One region of the Hydrogenophaga sp. ZJX-1 genome, then DNA from elsewhere that is predicted to be linked to it. Evidence: predicted binding sites of a transcription regulator. Region 1 holds the regulator's gene; each other region holds the start of a gene.

The links. The regulator sigma-54, encoded in region 1, starts transcription at its own class of promoters, with help from an activator protein. The targets are predictions, from matches to a motif close to TGGCANGNAANCTGCTTT.
Region 2: a site for sigma-54 is predicted at 1,802-1,819, ahead of ACN5W5_RS15610 (ammonium transporter). Genes of this name have one in related genera too.
Region 3: a site for sigma-54 is predicted at 2,474-2,491, ahead of ACN5W5_RS08610 (pilin). Genes of this name have one in related genera too.

The regions. Positions count from the first base shown of each region.
Region 1 is NZ_JBMBRA010000009.1:172,604-178,759, forward strand. It holds gene ACN5W5_RS21980 (SPOR domain-containing protein) at 3-677, shown strand; gene ACN5W5_RS21985 (thiol:disulfide interchange protein DsbA/DsbL) at 750-1,388, shown strand; gene lptA (lipopolysaccharide transport periplasmic protein LptA) at 1,528-2,163, shown strand; gene lptB (LPS export ABC transporter ATP-binding protein) at 2,169-2,945, shown strand; gene rpoN (RNA polymerase factor sigma-54) at 3,058-4,710, shown strand; gene ACN5W5_RS22005 (THUMP domain-containing class I SAM-dependent RNA methyltransferase) at 4,858-6,156, shown strand, end outside.
Region 2 is NZ_JBMBRA010000005.1:128,109-134,264, forward strand. It holds gene ACN5W5_RS15600 (nickel-dependent hydrogenase large subunit) at 1-212, opposite strand, end outside; gene ACN5W5_RS15605 (hydrogenase small subunit) at 237-1,325, opposite strand; gene ACN5W5_RS15610 (ammonium transporter) at 1,850-3,232, shown strand; gene ACN5W5_RS15615 (hypothetical protein) at 3,364-3,786, shown strand; gene ACN5W5_RS15620 (GMC family oxidoreductase) at 3,791-5,464, opposite strand; gene ACN5W5_RS15625 (DUF2007 domain-containing protein) at 5,472-5,756, opposite strand; gene ACN5W5_RS15630 (LysR family transcriptional regulator) at 5,902-6,156, shown strand, end outside.
Region 3 is NZ_JBMBRA010000002.1:830,623-836,778, forward strand. It holds gene ACN5W5_RS08595 (M48 family metalloprotease) at 1-385, opposite strand, end outside; gene moaC (cyclic pyranopterin monophosphate synthase MoaC) at 631-1,134, shown strand; gene tfpZ (TfpX/TfpZ family type IV pilin accessory protein) at 1,164-1,928, opposite strand; gene ACN5W5_RS08610 (pilin) at 1,993-2,430, opposite strand; gene ACN5W5_RS08615 (3',5'-cyclic-nucleotide phosphodiesterase) at 2,618-3,421, opposite strand; gene ACN5W5_RS08620 (CHASE2 domain-containing protein) at 3,458-5,707, opposite strand; gene ACN5W5_RS08625 (FHA domain-containing protein) at 5,770-6,156, opposite strand, start outside.

The sequences.
Region 1 (6,156 bases):
CCATGAAAAAACCTACCCTGCTGGCCCGGAAACACTTTGGCGGCACGCTCACGGGCTTCGTGATCGGCCTGCTCGTGGGGCTGGGCATTGCGCTGTCGGTGGCGGTGTACGTCACGCGCGTCCCGGTGCCCTTTGTCGACCGGGGCGTGTCGCGCAAGCCGGCGCAGGATGTGGAGGAAGCCGAGCGCAACAAGGGCTGGAACCCGAACGCCGCCTTGGGCACCAGCCCGGCGACCGTGCCGCCAATGGTGGTGATCCCGGACCCGGCGCCCGCGCCGGTCGTGGCCGCACCGGCGGAAAGTCCGGCCGCTGGCAAGCCCGTCGCCCCGCAGCCGGCAACGGCGCCCACGCAGGCCGATCCCCTCGGTGAACTGATGCGCTCGCGCACCGGTGCCGCCAATGGGGGAGCCCCGTCGGCCGGCGCGCCGGCGGCTGCCGATCCTTTCACGTACTTCGTGCAGGCGGGCGCCTTCCGTGCACCCGAAGAAGCCGAAGCCCAGCGCGCGCGTCTAGCCATGCTGGGCATGGCGGCCGACATCAGCGAGCGGGAACAGTCGGGGCGCGCCGTTTTCCGGGTGCGCGTCGGACCATTCAGCCAGAAAGCCATGGCCGACGCGACACTGGAGCAACTCGAGATCAACGGGGTGGAAGCCGCCCTGGTGCGCGTTCAGCGCTGAGACGGGTGCGTGTTCCGGAACTTTTGCCCGGGCCCTTGAGACCAAGCAGGCCAACACAAGGAGTTTGATTTGATGCAACGCCGCGATATTTCCCGTTCTCTGCTGGCTGCCGGTGCCCTCGCCGCCAGTGGCCTTGGCATCAGCCCCGCCTGGGCCCAGCGCGTCGGGTTCAAGGAAGGCAAGGACTATGTCCGCCTGAGCCAGCCGGTGCCGGTCAGCACGCCGCCCGGGCAGGTGGAGGTGGTGGAGTTTTTTGCCTACTCCTGCATCCATTGTTTCAATTTCGAACCGCTGCTCAACGCCTGGATCAAGAAGCTGCCCGCCGACGTGAAGGTGCGTCGCGTGCCGGTGGCGTTCACCCAGGCGTTCGTGCCCATGCAGCGCCTGTATTTCGCACTGGAGTCCATGGGCCTGGTCGACACCTTGCACGGGAAGGTGTTCAAGGCCTTTCACGAAGAGCGCTTGCCGCTGACCACGGCGCCGGCGATCATCGCGTGGGTGGAAAAGCAGGGCGTCGACCGTGAAAAGTTCATCGGCTTCTTCAACGGCAGTGCCGTCAAGATGGCCGAGGCCGCCACTGCGTTGCAGAACGCCTACGACGTGGAGGGCACGCCGGCACTGGGCGTGGCGGGCCGTTTCTACATCGGCGGACAGGGGCCACGCACCATGCTGATTGCCGATTCGCTCATCGTCGAAGCGCGCAAAGCCTGATCTTTGCTTCCCCCAGCTCGAGACAAGACCCGCATCTGGCGGGTCTTGTGTTTTCAGGGGCTGTCGATTGAGTGCCGATCGCCAACAAGTCGGCTTTGCGCCGTTACAATGAATGCAAGATTTGTGCCCCACTAAAGCCATGCCCACACACCACTTTCCCCCCCGATGGACCCTTCGCTTCCTGGCTTCGATGGCCGGTCTGGTGCTGGCAGGCGCGGCCCAGGCGGAGCTGGCCGACAAAGACAAGCCCATGAACATCGAGGCGGACTCGCTGCGCTACGAAGACACGCGGCAGACCAGCGTCTTCACCGGCAACGTCCTGATCACCAAGGGCACCATCGTCATGCGGGGCAGCAAGATGGACGTGCGCCAGGACCCGCAGGGCAACCAGTTCGGCGTGGTGACCGGCACGGCGGCAGCGCCTGGCTTCTTCCGCCAGAAGCGCGAGGGCCTGGACGAGTGGATCGAAGGCGAGGGCGAGCGCATCGAATACGACGGCAAGGCCCAGACCGTGGTGTTCACCGGCAGCGCCGTGCTGCGCCGCTACCGCGGCACCCTGCTCAACGACGAAAGCGTGGGCAACCAGATCACCTACAACAGCCTGACCGAGGTGTTCACCGTCAAGGGTGGCCCCGCCAACCGCACCGCCGCCAACCCCTCGGGTCGGGTGCGGGCGATGCTGACACCCATTCCGGAGGCAGATGCGGCACCCGCTCCCGCCACCGATCCAGCCCAACTGCGCCCCAGCACCAATCTCAACGAGAAGAAGCAGTGACGACCATGCCCATGGCCAGTACGCCACCGGCGATGGCGGTGCGCAGCAGTCTGGAAGTTCAGGGTCTGATGAAGGCCTATGGCAGCCGCAAGGTGGTCAAGGATGTCTCCCTCAAGGTCGACAAAGGTGAAGTGGTCGGCTTGCTGGGCCCCAACGGCGCGGGCAAGACCACCTCGTTCTACATGATCGTGGGCCTGCTGCGCGCTGATGGTGGGCAGATCCTGCTCGACGGCCAGCGCATCGAAGCCTTGCCGATCCACCGCCGTGCCCGCATGGGCCTGGGTTACCTGCCCCAGGAAGCCTCGATCTTCCGCAAGCTCACGGTGGCGCAAAACGTGCGCGCCGTGCTGGAGTTGCAGCACGATGTGGATGGCCATGCCCTGAGCGAACCTGAAATCGCCAGCCGGCTCGACGAACTGCTCAAGGATCTGAGGGTGGACCATCTGCGCGATTCGCCCGCACCCTCCCTGTCCGGTGGCGAGCGGCGCCGGGTGGAGATTGCCCGTGCCCTGGCCACGCGCCCGCGTTTCATCCTGTTGGACGAGCCCTTTGCCGGTATCGACCCGATTGCCGTGCTGGAGATCCAGCACATCATCGGGTTCCTGAAGTCCCGCGGCATCGGCGTGCTGATCACCGATCACAACGTGCGCGAAACCCTGGGCATCTGCGACCACGCCTACATCATCAGCGACGGTCACGTCCTGGCCAGCGGCACGACGGCCGAGATCATCGAAAACGCCGAAGTACGCCGTGTGTACCTGGGTGAGAACTTCCGCATGTGAACATGACCTCCACGATCGTCATTTCATGTACTTCGCTGCCCCCCGAGGGGGCTGATTCGCCTTGGGGCGGCCCGGCGGCGAATCTCCGTTTCGCACTGCTGTACTTCCAGGCATGAAACAAGGCCTGTCCCTGCGTGTTTCGCAGCATCTGGCGCTGACGCCCCAGTTGCAGCAGTCCATCCGGCTGCTGCAACTCTCCACGCTGGAAATGGCGCAGGAGGTCGAGCAGATGCTCGACGAAAACCCGTTTCTGGAGCGCACCGAAGACATCGCCGAGCGCGAAGCCTTCGGTCTGGAGCAGGTCGATGCGCCGGTGAGCGCGGGCGAACAGATCGCCGAGGCCGCGTTGCCGGTGGCCGACGCCGTGGCCGCGCCGACCGAATACGACGGCCCGCTGCCCGACCGCGTCAGCAGCACGTCCGACACGCCCGCTGACAGCGGCTCTGGCGACGAGATTGAAAGCCGGCTCGACGGTGCCACCCCGGTGGAAGAAAGCTGGGAAGGCGATGGCACGGTCGAGATGGCGCCCGACGACAGCGAATGGGGCGGTGACGCACCCGCGCGCAACAGCGGTTCGGGCGGCGACGACGACGAAACCGCCAGCGCAGCCGACCTGGCCCGCAGCCCCGTCAGTCTGCAGGACCACCTGCACGAGCAGGCCCGTTGTCTGCGGCTGAGCGACGAAGACCAGGCGGCGCTGTATTTCCTGATCGAGTCGCTCAACGACGACGCCTACCTGGAAGACGACCTGGCCGAGCTCGCCCTGGGCTTCTGGCGGCTCATGCACGGCCGCGAGGCGGCCGCTCCCGGGATCGAGGAGCTGGAGGTCGCTGAAGCCCAGCTGCGCATGGCCTTGGGCCTGCTGCAGCACATGGAGCCCACCGGTGTGGGCGCGCGCAACCTCGGCGAATGCCTGCGGCTGCAGATCGAGGAGCTGCGCAACTCCCCCGAAGCTCGCGCGGCGCTGGCCATCTGCAACCAGTCCATGGAACTGGTGGCCAAACGCGACATCAAGCGCCTGTGTGCCCTGTGCGGCATCGACGATGAAACCGCCCGTGCTGCGCTGGCCATCATCGCCCGGCTGGAACCCAAACCCGGGCGCCGCTTCATCGATGTCGAGCGCAACGTGGTCGTGCCCGACGTCATCGTCACGCGCGCCGGCCGGGGTTTCAAGGTCATCCTGAATCCCGACGTGATGCCGCGCCTGCGTGTGCACGACGTCTACGCCAACGCCATGCGGCAAAACCGCGGTGGTCGCGACAACGGCGGTGAAGCCGGCCACGCCGCCATGCAGCAGCGCCTGCAGGAAGCGCGCTGGTTCATCAAGAACATCCAGCAGCGCTTCGACACCATCCTGCGCGTGTCGAGCGCCATCGTCGAGCGCCAGCGCAACTTCTTCATGCACGGTGAACTCGCCATGCGCCCGCTGGTACTGCGCGAGATCGCCGACGAGCTGGGCCTGCACGAGTCCACCATCAGCCGCGTGACGACCGCCAAGTACATGGCCACGCCGTTTGGTACCTACGAGCTCAAGTACTTTTTCGGATCCTCGCTCGGTACCGAAACTGGGGGCAACGCGTCGAGCACCGCGGTACGCGCCCTGCTCAAGCAGTTCATCGCCTCGGAAGAGCCGAAGAAACCGCTGTCCGACAATCAGCTTTCCGACCTGCTCAAGGAGCAGGGCATCGAATGCGCGCGCCGCACCGTGGCCAAGTACCGCGAGGCGCTGCGCATCGCGCCGGCCAACCTGCGCAAAGCGCTGTGAACACTCCCTGCGCCGCTTCGCGTCTCCCCCCTCAAGGGGGACCGCACCCGCGGCCTGGCAAAGCCAGTTCCGTGGCACGTGCCGGAAGCTGGGCCGCGTAGTCGCCACCTGCGGACGCACCCGCGCTCAACATCTTCAGTACCTGCCGTGAACCAGCTCAAACTCTTTCTCCCCTGCGCCGCTGGCGTGGAGGACATGCTCGCCGACGAGGTGCAGCGCATCACCAACGAACCGCTGGCCTTCAAGGCACGCGGCGGCGTGGGCATCAAGGCCTCGTGGCGCGACGCCATGCGTCTGAACCTGCACAGCCGACTCTCTCAACGGGTATTGGTGCAGCTGTGGCACGGTGGTTACCGCAGCGAGCAGGACCTGTACAACGCGGCCGGCGAGATCGCCTGGGAAATCTGGTTCACGCCGCAGCAGACCATCAAGGTCGAGATCACCGCGCAGCACAGCCCGCTGACCAGCCTCAACTTCGCCGCACTGAAGATCAAGGACGCCATCTGTGACCGCTTCCGCGACAAACGCGGCGAGCGCCCCAGCGTGGACACCACCTGGCCCGACGTGCGCATCTACGCCCACCTGACCACCGACGAACTCACGCTCTACATCGACACCTCGGGCGAACCGCTGTTCAAACGCGGCTGGCGCGAAGACAAGGGCGACGCGCCGCTGAAGGAAACCCTGGCCGCGGCCATGATCGCCGCCACCGGCTGGAACGGCGGCGCGGCCGAATCGCTGGACGACATCACTCCGCTGTACGACCCCTGCTGCGGCAGCGGCACGGTGGTGATCGAGGCGGCGCAGATCGCGCTCAACATACCGCCTGGCATGCTGCGCCGCTTTGCGTTTGAAAAGATGCTGCCCTACCAGCAGCACGTGTGGACAGCGATCCAGGACGAAGCCGAGCGCGACATGCGCGACTGGCCCGAAGGCCACGCGCCCATCGTGTTCGGCAGCGACGTCTCGTTCCGCATGGTCGATTTTGCGCAACGCAACGCCGAGCGCGCGGGCGTGGCCCACGCCATCGAACTGCGTGGCGGTGATGCGCTGCAACGTTTGCCGCCCACCCAGAAGCCCGGTGTGATGCTGCTCAACCCGCCCTACGGCGAGCGCATCGCCGCGGCCGGCGTGGCCGGTGAGAATGCCAGTGCCCGCGCCCAGCGCATGGAGCCGCGCGCACCGCGCACCTTCACCGCCGGCAAGGCCGCTCCACCCGCGCCCGGCCTGGGCCGCGAGAGCGCGCAGATGAGTGACGGCGGCGACGGCAGCGAATTCTTCCTGCAGCTCGCCGCCCACTGGAAAAGCCACTACGCCGGCTGGAGCGCCTGGCTGCTCACGCCCGACCTCAAGCTGCCCGGCAAGATGCGCTTCAAGGAGTCGCGCCGCGTGCCGCTGTGGAACGGTCCGATCGAATGCCGCCTGTTCCGGTTTGATCTCACCGCA
Region 2 (6,156 bases), on a different contig from region 1:
ACGAAGGCCCAGGCGTCGCGCGGATCGCGGCCCTTCAAAATCACTTCCAGACCGCGCCACATGGTGCCGGTGGACACCGCGTTGCGGATGACGTTGTTGCTGTCGAGGTTGACCTCGCAGCGCATGTGGCCCTCGATGCGCGTGACCGGGTCGACGACGATGCGCCGGCCGGTGTTGTCCATCTTGAAGCCCTGTGTTTCGTAAGCACCCATGGTGTTCTTCCTCGTTGTTCTGGATCAGCTGTTGGTGGACGCGGCTTTTTTCTCGACCGCCTTGTCACGCGAGCGCTTGGCCACCGAGATGGCGGCGTGCGCCGCGACCGCGGCCCCTACCACACCGGCCGCCGTGCCGCCGATTTCGTCGGCGTTGGCCTCGATGCCGAAGGCGTGGATGTCGGTCAGGCGGTCGTAGAACGAGCCCTTGTCCCAGAAGCCGTCTTCACTGCAGCCGATGCAGCCGTGGCCGGCCTTGATCGGGAAGCTGGTGCCCTCGTTCCACATCACCGTGGAGCAGGCGTTGTAGGTGGTCGGGCCCTTGCAGCCGACCTTGTAGAGGCAGTAGCCCTTGCGCGCGGACTCGTCGTCCCAGGTTTCGACGAACTGGCCGGCGTCGAAGTGCGGGCGGCGGTAGCACTTGTCGTGGATGCGCTGGCTGTAGAACATCTTCGGCCGGCCCTGGCGGTCCAGCTCGGGGATCTTGTCGAAGGTCAGCATGTAGGTGATCACGCCCGTCATCACCTCGGGGATGGGCGGGCAGCCCGGCACCTTGATGATGGGTTTGTCGGTGATGACCTTGTGGATCGGCGTGGCCTGGGTCGGGTTGGGCTTGGCGGCCTGCACGCAGCCCCACGAAGCGCAGGAGCCCCAGGCGATGATGGCCTTGGCGTCTTTCGCCACGTGCTTGAGCTTCTCGATGAAGGGCTTGCCCGACTGGATGCAGAACATGCCGTCTTCGTTCAGCGGCGGGTTGCCTTCCACGGCCAGGATGTACTGGCCCTTGTACTTGGTCATGATCTCTTCGAGGATGGCCTCGGCCTGGTGGCCGGCGGCGGCCATCAGGGTGTCGTCGTAGTCCAGGCTGATCATCGAGAGCACCACGTCCTTGGCCAGCGGGTGCGCCGAGCGGATGAACGATTCGGTGCAGCAGGTGCATTCCAGACCGTGCAGCCAGAGCACCGGGGTGCGCGGCTTGGTTTCCATGGCGTGCGCGATCTGCGGCACGAACGAGGGGGCCAGCCCGAGCGAGGTGGCGGTGAGCGAGCAGTACTTCAGAAAGCTGCGGCGCGAAATGCCCTTGCGGCGCATCACCTCGTAAAAGGTTTCCATCATGGGTTTGTCTCCGTTGGCTGGTGTGGGGCAGAACCGGGTCCCGCCGTTGCAGGCAGGTGTGTGACCGTTTGCAATCGCCAGGCCACGATGGGCCAACCAAGGGAAAACACCGATAAACGCGTTTAAAGCATTGATTTGCATCAACATTTTTCAACGGATTTTGTCGACTCAAAACCCGGGCATCACGACAGTGGACAGATGCATTCCACTTCCACGTACAAAACGGAAGATTTCAACTCACCCCCGGAATTCCGCGTGCCACCCGCACGGGCAAAAAAAAGCCGACCCTTTTGGGGTCGGCTTGTGATACGTGGCATCTCTTGGGACGCTGAAACCATTCTTTCTGGTTGGACGGGGTTGTCTCCTCGGTCCTCCCGCGGTCACCAGCGCTGGGCGCTGTGTGCGAGTGGTGTGACTGTAATACTTTGCACCAGCGCTGTGCATCGGGGGTTTCCCTTGGTTCCTCGAACGGGTGGCACAGGATGTGCTCTGTGTCACTGGTCGTTGGAAAAGGTAACAAGATGCACCAAAACCGTAGATCCCCTGGATCCGTGGCGGCCGGGCTGGCGTTCGCCATCCCCTCGCTGACTTGTGCGCAGACCGCACCCCCCGTGGCCACCAGCCCCGCAACCGACGCAGCGGCCACTCTGCCCGGCCCGGCGCTCGCTGCCATCAGCACCATCAGCGGGGCCGACACCGCCTGGCTCATGGTGTCCACCGCGCTCGTGCTGCTCATGACGCTGCCGGGCATCGCGCTCTTTTATGGTGGCATGGTGCGCCGTCTCAACGTGATCAACACCATGGCCAGCGTGGTCGGCATCGCGGCCGTCGTCAGCGTGCTGTGGTTTGCGCTTGCCTATTCGCTGGCCTTCACGCCCGGCGACGGTGCACTGGCGGGCTGGATCGGCGGCGTCCAGCGCATGGGCTTTGCCGGGCTGGACTTCCTGGGCGCCACCGGCCAGGTGGCGGTGAGCCACATCGCGCCCCACGTGCCCGAATCGGTGTTCGCCATGTTCCAGCTCACCTTTGCCATCATCACCTGCGCCCTGGTGGTGGGCGCGCTGGTGGAGCGCATGCACTTCGGCGCCCTGCTGCTGTTCGCCGGCCTGTGGCTGCTGCTGGTGTACGCGCCCGTGGCCCACTGGGTCTGGGAGCCGGGCGGCTGGCTGGCCCAGCTCGGTGCGCTGGACTTTGCCGGTGGCGCCGTGGTGCACATCAACGCCGGTGCCGCCGCGCTGGTCTGCGCCTACGCCCTCGGCCCGCGCCAGGGCTACGGGCGCGAACCCTTCATCCCGTTCAACCTGGGCCTGACCATGGCCGGCACCGGCCTGCTCTGGGTCGGCTGGTTCGGCTTCAACGCCGGCTCGGCGCTCGCCGCCGACGGGCGCGCCGGGCTGGCGCTGGCGGTGACCCACATCGCCGCCGCCGCGGGCGCGCTCTCCTGGATGGCCGCCGAATGGCTGGCGCGCAAGCGCGCTTCGCTGCTGGGCCTGTGCTCGGGCGTGGTGGCCGGGCTGGTCGCCATCACGCCGGCGGCGGGCTTCGTCACGCTGCGCTCGGCGCTGGTCATTGGCCTGGTGGCGGGCGCGGTCTGCTACTGGGGTGCCACCGGCCTGAAGCGCCGCCTGCGCGCCGACGATTCGCTCGACGTGTTCGGTGTGCACGGTGTCGGTGGCCTGGTGGGCGCGCTGCTCACCGGCCTGCTGGCCGACCCGGCCATCGCCGGGGTGGAAGGCAGCGTGCTGACGCAGCTGATCGCCTGCGCGGCCGTGCTGGCCTACAGCCTGGTGATGACCGGCGTGGTGCTGTGGATCACCTCGCGGGTGGCGCGCCTGCGCGTGCACGAGGTCGACGAACGCGCCGGGCTCGACCTGTCGCTGCACAACGAACAGCTCGGGCATTGAGATGGAACACCCCCCGCGCCGCTTCGCGTCACCCCCCTCAAGGGGGATGGCACTGGCCTTCCGGCAAAGCCGGCCGGGCGGTGCCCTGGGGTTTTCACCACTTCGCTCGTTGTTGTAGGAAGGGCGCCGCCATGACCTCCACCGAAATCTTCGCCACCGCCGCCCACCTGCATGTGCTGCTGCGCCGCAAGACGGGGCGCGTGACCGACACCGAGTGGATGGCCACCAACGCCGACTACGCGCGCGCCATCGTGCGCTTCGCCCGCGAAAAGGCGGTCAGCGAAGGACTGGACGAACTGCTGCCCTGGGCTGAGAAACTGGAAACCGCGAGCACCGGCATGGGGGCACCCGTGCGCAAGCCCCTGCTGCAGAGCGCCACCGAGGCCCTGCGTGCCGCGCAGACGCCAGCGCCCCCGGCCAGCCGCCCCAGTGGTTTCGCCGACTCGGTGCCGGCGAGCGGGTTCCGCGAGTCTTCACTGCCCTCGGGGTTTGGCGGCGGCAAACGAACCGATGCCGACGGGCCGGACACGCGTTACGTGGGCGGGATCCGTTAGAGCGTCAAATGCCGCGCGCGATCCAGCGCGCCGCCTTCTCCGCGATCATCAGCGTCGGGCTGTTGGTGTTGCCGCTGGTGATGGTGGGCATCACACCCGCGTCCACCACACGCAGGCCCGCCACGCCGCGCACGCGCAGGTGGCTGTCGACCACGGCCAGCGGGTCGTCGGCGCGCCCCATCTTGGTGGTGCCCACCGGGTGGAAGATGGTGCTGGCGATGTCGCCGGCCAGGCGCGCGAGCTCGTCGTCGGTCTGGTACTGCACACCGGGCTTGAACTCTTCGGGTTGGTATTTCGCCATCGCCGGCTGCGCCACGATGTGCCGCGTCACGCGCAGGCTGTCGGCCGCGACCTGCCGGTCTTCGGCCGTGGAGAGGTAGTTGGGCGCGATGGCGGGCGCGTCTTCGCCGCGCGCGCTGCGGATGCGCACATGGCCGCGGCTGCCGGGGTTGAGGTTGCAGACGCTCGCGGTGAAGGCCGGAAAACTGTGCAGCGGCTCGCCAAACGCGTCCAGACTGAGCGGCTGCACGTGGTATTCAAGGTTGGCATGCGGCTGCGCCGGGTCGCTCCGGGTGAAAGCGCCGAGCTGGCTGGGCGACATGCTCATGGGGCCGCTGCGCTTGAGCGCGTATTCGAGGCCGATGGCGGCCTTGCCCCAGAGCGAGTTGGCCAGGGTGTTGAGCGTTTTGCCGCCCTGCACCTTGTAGACCGAGCGGATCTGCAGGTGGTCTTGCAGGTTCTCGCCCACGCCGGGCAGCTCGTGCATCACCTCGACACCCGCGGCCCGCAGCACCGGCGCCGGGCCGATGCCCGAGAGCTGCAGGATCTGCACCGAGCCGATGCTGCCCGCGCTGAGCACCACCTCGCGCCTGGCCGACACGCTCACCTTCTGGCCGCCGCGCCGCAGCTCGGCGCCGGTGCAGCGCAGCGCGCCCGCCGCATCGCGCTCCAGCCGCAGGCGCTCCACCTGGGTCTCGGTCCAGACCGTGAGGTTGGGCCGGCGCATCACCGGGCGCAGGAACGCCTTGCTCGCGTTCCAGCGCCAGCCGGCTTTCTGGTTCACCTCGAAATAGCCCACGCCCTCGTTGTCGCCGGTGTTGAAGTCGTCCGTGGCCGGGATGCCGGCTTGCTGCGCGGCCAACGCGAACGCATCGAGCACGTCCCAGCGCAGGCGCTGCTTCTCGATGCGCCACTCGCCGGTGCTGCCCACCGCCTTGTTGCCGTGCAGCAGCGTGAAGGCGGGGTTGCTCTGGCTCTCGTTCGCGGCGTCCAGGCGGTAATGGTCCTCGTGCGCCTTGAAGTCGGGCAGGCTGTTGTGCCAGCGCCAGTCGGCGTCACCCGTGAGATCGGCCCACTGGTCGTAGTCGCGCGCCTGGCCGCGCATGTAGATCATGCCGTTGATGCTGGAGCAGCCGCCCAGGCCCTTGCCGCGCGGGTAGCGCAGCTGGCGGCCGTTGAGGCCCGGGTCCGGTTCGGTCTGGTAGAGCCAGTCGGTGCGCGGGTTGCCGATGCAATAAAGGTAACCCACCGGGATGTGGATCCAGTGGTAGTCGTCCTTGCGGCCGGCTTCGACCAGCAGCACACGGCGGGACGGGTCGGCCGAAAGCCGGTTGGCCAGCAGGCAGCCGGCCGTGCCGGCGCCGATGACGATGTGGTCAAAGGTGGTGTTGTCGCTCATGGTGGGTTCACTCAGGTGGCAAGCTGTCGTCGGGCAGGCTGTAGTCGCCGCGGTGGAAGGCCGCCACCACCGCCTTGGCCTCGGCGAACCGGTGCGCGGGCACCAGCACGCGCACCGGGATCGCGCCGGCCAGCAGCGTGTGCGCCTGCACCAGGTGGGCGTCGGCCACCACCGCGGGCACCCCGGCCGACTGCAGGCAGCCGCGCAGCAGGTAGGCCTCGGTGGGGCTGAAGAAGGTGGCCAGCGTCTGCCAGTCGCCTTCGTCCGGGTCGTAGGGGCTGTCGCCGTGCATGGTCAGGGGCGCCAGCGAAGGCGCTCGGTATTTGAAATGCTCATGGTCTGCTCCCAGGAATGGCGCGAGTTTGTGGACCAGCTGCGCAAAAGTCCAATGAAATCGCCAGCGCCTTGGTATAAGTTCGGCAAATAATGAAACCCCCATGACCCTGCCCACACACTCCACCGCCCTGCCCGGCCGGTTGCCCACGGTGGACCCGCAGACCCTGCGCGCCTTCGTGGCCGTGGCGCGCGAAGGCAATGTGTCGCGCGCCGCGTTGCGCCTGCACCTGAGCCAGCCCGCGGTGAGCCTGCAGCTGAAAACCCTGGCCGAGGCCACCGGCCTGGCGCTGTTCACCCGCACGCCCCAGGGCATGGCGCTCACGCACGACGGCGCGGCCCTGCTGCCCATGGCCGAG
Region 3 (6,156 bases), on a different contig from region 1:
CGCCCAGCATCCAGGGCGCCAAACGGTCCTGGCTCGACACCAGGCGCGCGATGTGGCGCTGCGAGACGTGGCTGAGCTCGTGCGCCATCACCGCGGCGAGCTCCTCGGGCCGCTCGGTCACCGCCAGCAGGCCGAGGTTCACCCCCAGATAACCGCCCGGCAATGCGAAGGCATTCACCCGCCGGTCACGTGAGATCATCAGTTCCCAGGCCAGCCGTTCCGACAGCTCGGGCGGCACATCGCCGCGCGCGCGCGCCGCGCCCAGCAGCGGCTGCCAGATCGCCGACAGGTAGTCGCCCAGCACCGGATCGTCCAGGTAATCCGGGTCGCGGTAGATGTCGCGCGCGATCCGGTCGCCCAGACGGCGTTCGGCCGCGATCGACATGTCCTGCTCGTCACCCAGGCTGGGCAAACCACCCCGTGTCGCACCAGCCCCCGGCGCGCCACTGGCCGCGGGATTCGTTTGTGCGTTCGACAGCGACACCGGTACCGCTGCCAGAGCGGCCAGCAGTACGGGGACTGAAAAGAGACGGCGGGACAACGGGAATCGGGGGGTCGTCAAAAGGCGCATCCTCGTATGATGCCGCCAACGCCCACAGGTTTCTGTAAAGACCGCGCAAAGATCCCGCCATGACCCACCCGACCACCCCAACCCCCAGCCCGCTCACCCATTTCGACGCCGAGGGCCAGGCCCACATGGTCGACGTGGCCGCCAAAGCCAGCACGCACCGCGTCGCCGTGGCCGAAGGCCGCATCCACATGGAGCCCGCCACGCTCGCGCTGATCCAGAGCGGTAGCGCCAAGAAAGGCGACGTGCTCGGCATCGCCCGCATCGCCGGCATCCAGGGCGCGAAAAAGACCAGCGACCTGATCCCCCTGTGCCACCCGATCGCGCTCACGCGCGTGGCGGTTGAATTTGAGGTGGAGCCTTCAGCGAACAGCGTGCTGTGCCGCACCACCGCCGAATGCACCGGCCAGACCGGCGTGGAAATGGAAGCCCTGACCGCCTGCAGCGTGGCCCTGCTCACGATCTACGACATGTGCAAGGCGGTGGACCGGGGGATGACGATTGGCGGGGTGCGCTTGATGGAGAAGCGGGGCGGGAAGAGTGGACACTTTGTGACCACATCGTGATCATCGCTCCCGATCAACAAAGTACCTCGTCAAAAACCATCCACCTGGGCATACCCTTTGATTTGAGCCTGAGCATCCAGCAGCACGATCCAGTCCGTGAGTTCCCGACTGGTCAATGGGAGATAGAAGAGAGTCGACACAGGCTCTCCTGTGCTGACAGCGGCCTCATCGACAAGCGACCGCTGGGGCTTCTCCAGTTTGGCTCGGAGAGCATCCAGCTTGCGCATCCGCAACTTCACATCGGGCACGCTCTCTTCATAGGGGATCCACCACCCCGGGCGAGCGCTGATCTGCAACCCTTGAAGGGACTGGGTCAGACTTAGGCTGGCTTCCTTCCCGTCGCGGGCCTTGCGAGTTCCCACCAGCTTGGGCCCGGTCCAGGACAAGAAACGCAGATCGGGTAACGCGTCGCTCAGCGAAGGTGTATCAACATCGACAGCGGGTACGGCGACAAAGCGGTCAATCTCGTAGGCGAGCACCACCGGGCGCGCCAGAGCCACCGAATACACCCCGTATATCAGTGCGCCGATTTGAATCAGCACCACGAGAGACAAGTCCAAGACCAGTTCACGGCGTGACTTTTGCGGATTGAAGACCACCGCTGTCAACAACGGCCCGCACACCACGTCCACGGCCATCACGGTCCAGAACAGCTGCTGGCCACCGGCCAGCTCCCGGTAGGGGAACGGATACCACCACCCAAAAACGAGCGCAGCGAGCGCAGCGGCAATCAGGGCGCTGAGGAGCAAATGAACAGAAGCAGCCCGGAAAGCCGATGGGAGCCGACGGTTCATAGGAGTTAGACACACTTCAGAAAGCGAAAAAGCCCCTGAAAGGGGCCTTTTCGCGCGGAGCGATTTAGCGGCAGCCTGAAGGAATCCAGGAAGCCTTGAAGTTAGCACCGGCACCGGTACATGTCCAACGCGAGATCTGGGTGATGTTTGGATTCAATGTCGGGGTAATGGTCATCACCACACCGCTCACAGTACCCGAATCAAACGTCACACCAATGGTGCCGCCAGCGGTCACAACAACACCGCCTGGAGCAAAGTACTTGCCATCCAGCAGGGCGGCCGAGGCGATCGTAGCAGCGGATGCAGCCAAGGCACCGGCTTCAGAGGTATCCACAGCGATGTCAGCCTGGACACCCGACGTGGCCTTCAGGCCTTCCGACATTTGCGAGCGGGCCGTGTAGTCCGAATACGCAGGCAGGGCAATGGCAGCCAGAATACCGATGATGGCCACCACGATCATCAGTTCGATCAGGGTGAAACCTTTTTGCATGGAACGCTTCATGAGAAAAACTCCTTGGGGGTTGTGGGACAGAGACGCAATCTCATGAGCAGGGTCCGTGCCAGCCGGAAATGACCTGGGTTTTGCGGCCTTTTTCACGCTTCGGCCGGCGCATGTGACGATTTGTGTCCTGTGATGCCTTTTGCTACCGACAATTTTTGTCACCCACCCCCGGGGTGACATTTTTTTGTCAGAGCTCGAAGGTCTGCCCGGCGCTGAGCCAGCGGATGTCGTGGCGCACGTCGTCCACGCGGCTGGGCGTCTGGTCGAAGCGCTGGATTTCGTCCATGATGAGCCCGGTTTCGGCGGGCTTGGTATGGGTGATGTAGATCGGGTAACGCCGGCCGCGGTCGATCTGGTCAAGCTCTTCGGCCAGGGTGCTGGGGGCGAGATGCAGGCTGCGCTTGGCCAGCGCTTTCTCGCGGTCGCTGAAGGCCGTTTCGATGATGAGCAGGGCCACGGGCAGCTGGTTGACGCGCTGCCAGAACGCGGGGTTGCGCTCGGTGTCGCCGCTGAAGACCCAGTGGCCCGAGGCGGTGGCGGCGGCGTAGCCGCAGGCGGGCACGGTGTGCACGGCCGGCAGCACCTCGATGGCCTTGCCGCCGACCTGCAACACCTGCCCCACGGCGATGCTCTCAAAGCGCACGAGCGGGGTGTCGGCGCTGGGAATGGCCGAAAAATCCGGCCAGATCAGGTTGTTGAAGATGTGGACCCGCAGGGCCGCAATGGTGCCGGGCAGGGCGTGTACCTGCAGCGGCGGTGCACCTGCGGCCATGCGCAGGGCCGCCACGGCGTCGATCATCAGCGGCAGGCTGGCCACGTGGTCCAGATGGGAGTGCGTGAGCAGCACGTGGTTGATGCGGGCCATCTCGTCCAGGCGAAGGTCGCCCACGCCGGTGCCCGCGTCGACGAGCACATCGTCGTCGAGCAGGAAGGAGGTGGTGCGGCAGCCTTGCGCGATGGCGCCGGAGCAACCCAGAACGCGTACCCTCATCGGTCTTGTCAGCGGTTGGTGACCCAGTGGGCCGGGTTATTTGGACTCGAAAGTGGTGGTGCCGTCCCAATCGGCATCGGGCGGAGACCGCCTCATGGAGGCTACCCGTTCGGCATACAGGCGGTAAAGGACTTTTTTGGCATTCTGACGCTGCAGGTTGAGCAGGTGCACGTCGCAGGCGTCCCAGTCCTGGGCCTGCCACGCCTTGAACGCAAGCTTCCACTGCGCCAGCTCCCCGGTTTGTTCGGCCGTGAGCTGCTCGCGGCGCCCCAGCGGGGTATAGATGGTGACGGCCTGGGCCTTGCCTTTGACGCGCACCCGGTCAAGCACCTGCCAGGCGAAGCCCGGCGCCTGGGCCTGGGTGGTTTCGCTGGCCACGATGTCCACGCCGTACAGGCGGGAGAGCCCCTCCAGCCGCGAGCCGAGGTTGACCGCGTCGCCGATCACGGTGTAGCTGCGGCGAACGTCGGAGCCCATGTCGCCCACACACATGTCGCCGGTGTTCAGACCGATGCCGAGCTGGATGGCGGGCAGGGCGCGGCTGGCCCGCTCTGCGTTGATCTCGCGGATGGTTTGCGCCATGTCGATGGCGGTCTGCACGGCCAGGCTGGCGTGGTTGGGCGTTTCGACCGGGGCGCCCCAGAAAGCCATGACGCAGTCGCCCATGTATTTGTCGATGGTGCCGCGGTGGTGGCGGATGAGCCGGGTCAGCCGGCTGAACACGGTGTTGAGCAGGGCCTGGAGTTCGGTCGGCGCCATGGTCTCGGCGATCTGCGTGAAGCCACGCATGTCGCAGAACATCACCGTCAGCTCGCGCGTGGTTGCGGCCATGCTGTAGCTGTCGGGGTCCTTCACCATTTCGTCGACCAGCTCGGGCGGCACATAGGTGCCGAAGAGCTGGGCCAGTTCGCGCTTGGACCGGCTTTCGACGAAATAGCCGTAGCTCATGTTGAGCGCAAAGGCAATGCCCGCCATCACCAGCGTGCTGGCCAGCGGCAGCGCCAGCCCATGGCCCAGGTACAGCCAGGTGTTGAGCCCGAGCACCGCCAGCACCACCCCCAGGCTCAGGACCACCGCCCGCGCCGCGCTCAACAACGGGAGCACCAGCGCCAGGACCAGGCCGGCGACCACCAGCATGACCAGTTCGTAGCCGAGCGCGTAGTCGGGCTTGACCAGGAGCTGGCCGTCCAGCAGGCCGGCGATGAGGCTGGCATGGGTTTCGACGCCGGGGTAGGTTTCACCCACCGGCGTGATCCGCAGGTCCAGCAACCCCGGCGCGGTGGTGCCGATGAGCACGATCTTGTTGGCCAGCAGGCCGGGCGCCACCCGCCCGGCGAGCACGTCGGCGGCGCTGAGGTAGGTGAACGACCCGCCCTGGGGGCCACCGGGACCGCGGAACGGCACCAGCGTGGCCACCCGGTCGTCCACCGGAATGGCCAGCGTGGACGCCCCCTGGCGCAACCGCACGCTCTCAAGCGCTTGGTATTGGCGGCCAACCACCCGCTCGGACGGGAAGCCCGGCTCGACGCCCGGTGAGCCGAGGACCATGCGGAACATGGCCAGCGACAAGGACTCGTAGTAGCGGCCACCGTGCTCGGCCAGCAAGGGCAGCGAACGGACCACGCCGTCCGGACTGCTGATGGCGTTGAAAAAACCGGCGCGCGGCGCCGCCTCGGCCAGTGGCGGGATGTTGGCCCCGTAACCATCCCAGCGCGTGGCGAGAATGGGGCGGCCGCCCAATGCCTCCGCTTGCATCACCGGCGCTGGCAGGACCCCGCTGGTGCGTCCGTCGCGGTCGCTGGTGAAGTAGTAACCCAGCACCACCGGGCGGTCCTTGAGGGCCCGCGCCAGCAGGGCGTCGCGGTCGAGTTCTGGTTCCAGTTGCCGGACCCGCTCGGCAAAGCCAGGCTGGTCGGCGAGCGCACCGCCGGCCAGTTGCTGCAGCTGGTGCAGGCCCGAGCTGTTGTCGGCTTCGGCGAACACGGTGTCAAAACCGAGCAGGGCGATGCGCTGGTCTTCAAACAGGGTGTCGACCAGCCGGGCCATGTGGTGCCGGGCCCAGGGCCAGCGCCCGACCTCGGCCAGGCTTTTTTCATCGATGTCGACGATCACCACACGTTCGTCGCGCGTGGCCGGCATGGTGATGCGAAGGCGCGCGTCGTAGATGATGTCGTCCAGCCGCTGCAGCACGCCCATGGGCAGCACACCCACCGCGTGCAGAACCGCCAGCAGCAAGGGCAGCAAGGTCACGGCGATGCGCGGACCGTGTCTGCTCAAGGCCGCCATGGTGGACGCCAATTGTGGGAGTGCAGGCCGTTCATGACCTGCGAATCGGGCTGCTGGCCGGGTCAGGCCTGAACGAACTGCATTTGCGTACCCGCGAGTTCGATCACGTCACCGTTGCGCAGGTTGACCGCGTCGGTGCCGATGGCGCTGCCGTTCACGGTGGGCTTGATGGCGCCTTCGACCAGCGCAACCACATAACCATGCGGGCGACGCGTGATGGCAGCCACCGCCACACCCGGTTTGCCGATGGTGGTGACCACCTTGACCAGCGGCACTTCACGACCCGCGGCGGCACCTGACATCACACGGATCGCCGCGTTGCCCACCGGGGCAGCGGCCTCGACGGCACCCACCACGGCACCGGAGTTGATGACCGTGGTCTTTTCAAAACTGTCGGCTGCGCCGTCGTGCACGTACTTGATCTTGTACTTGCCGATTTCGACCGTGTC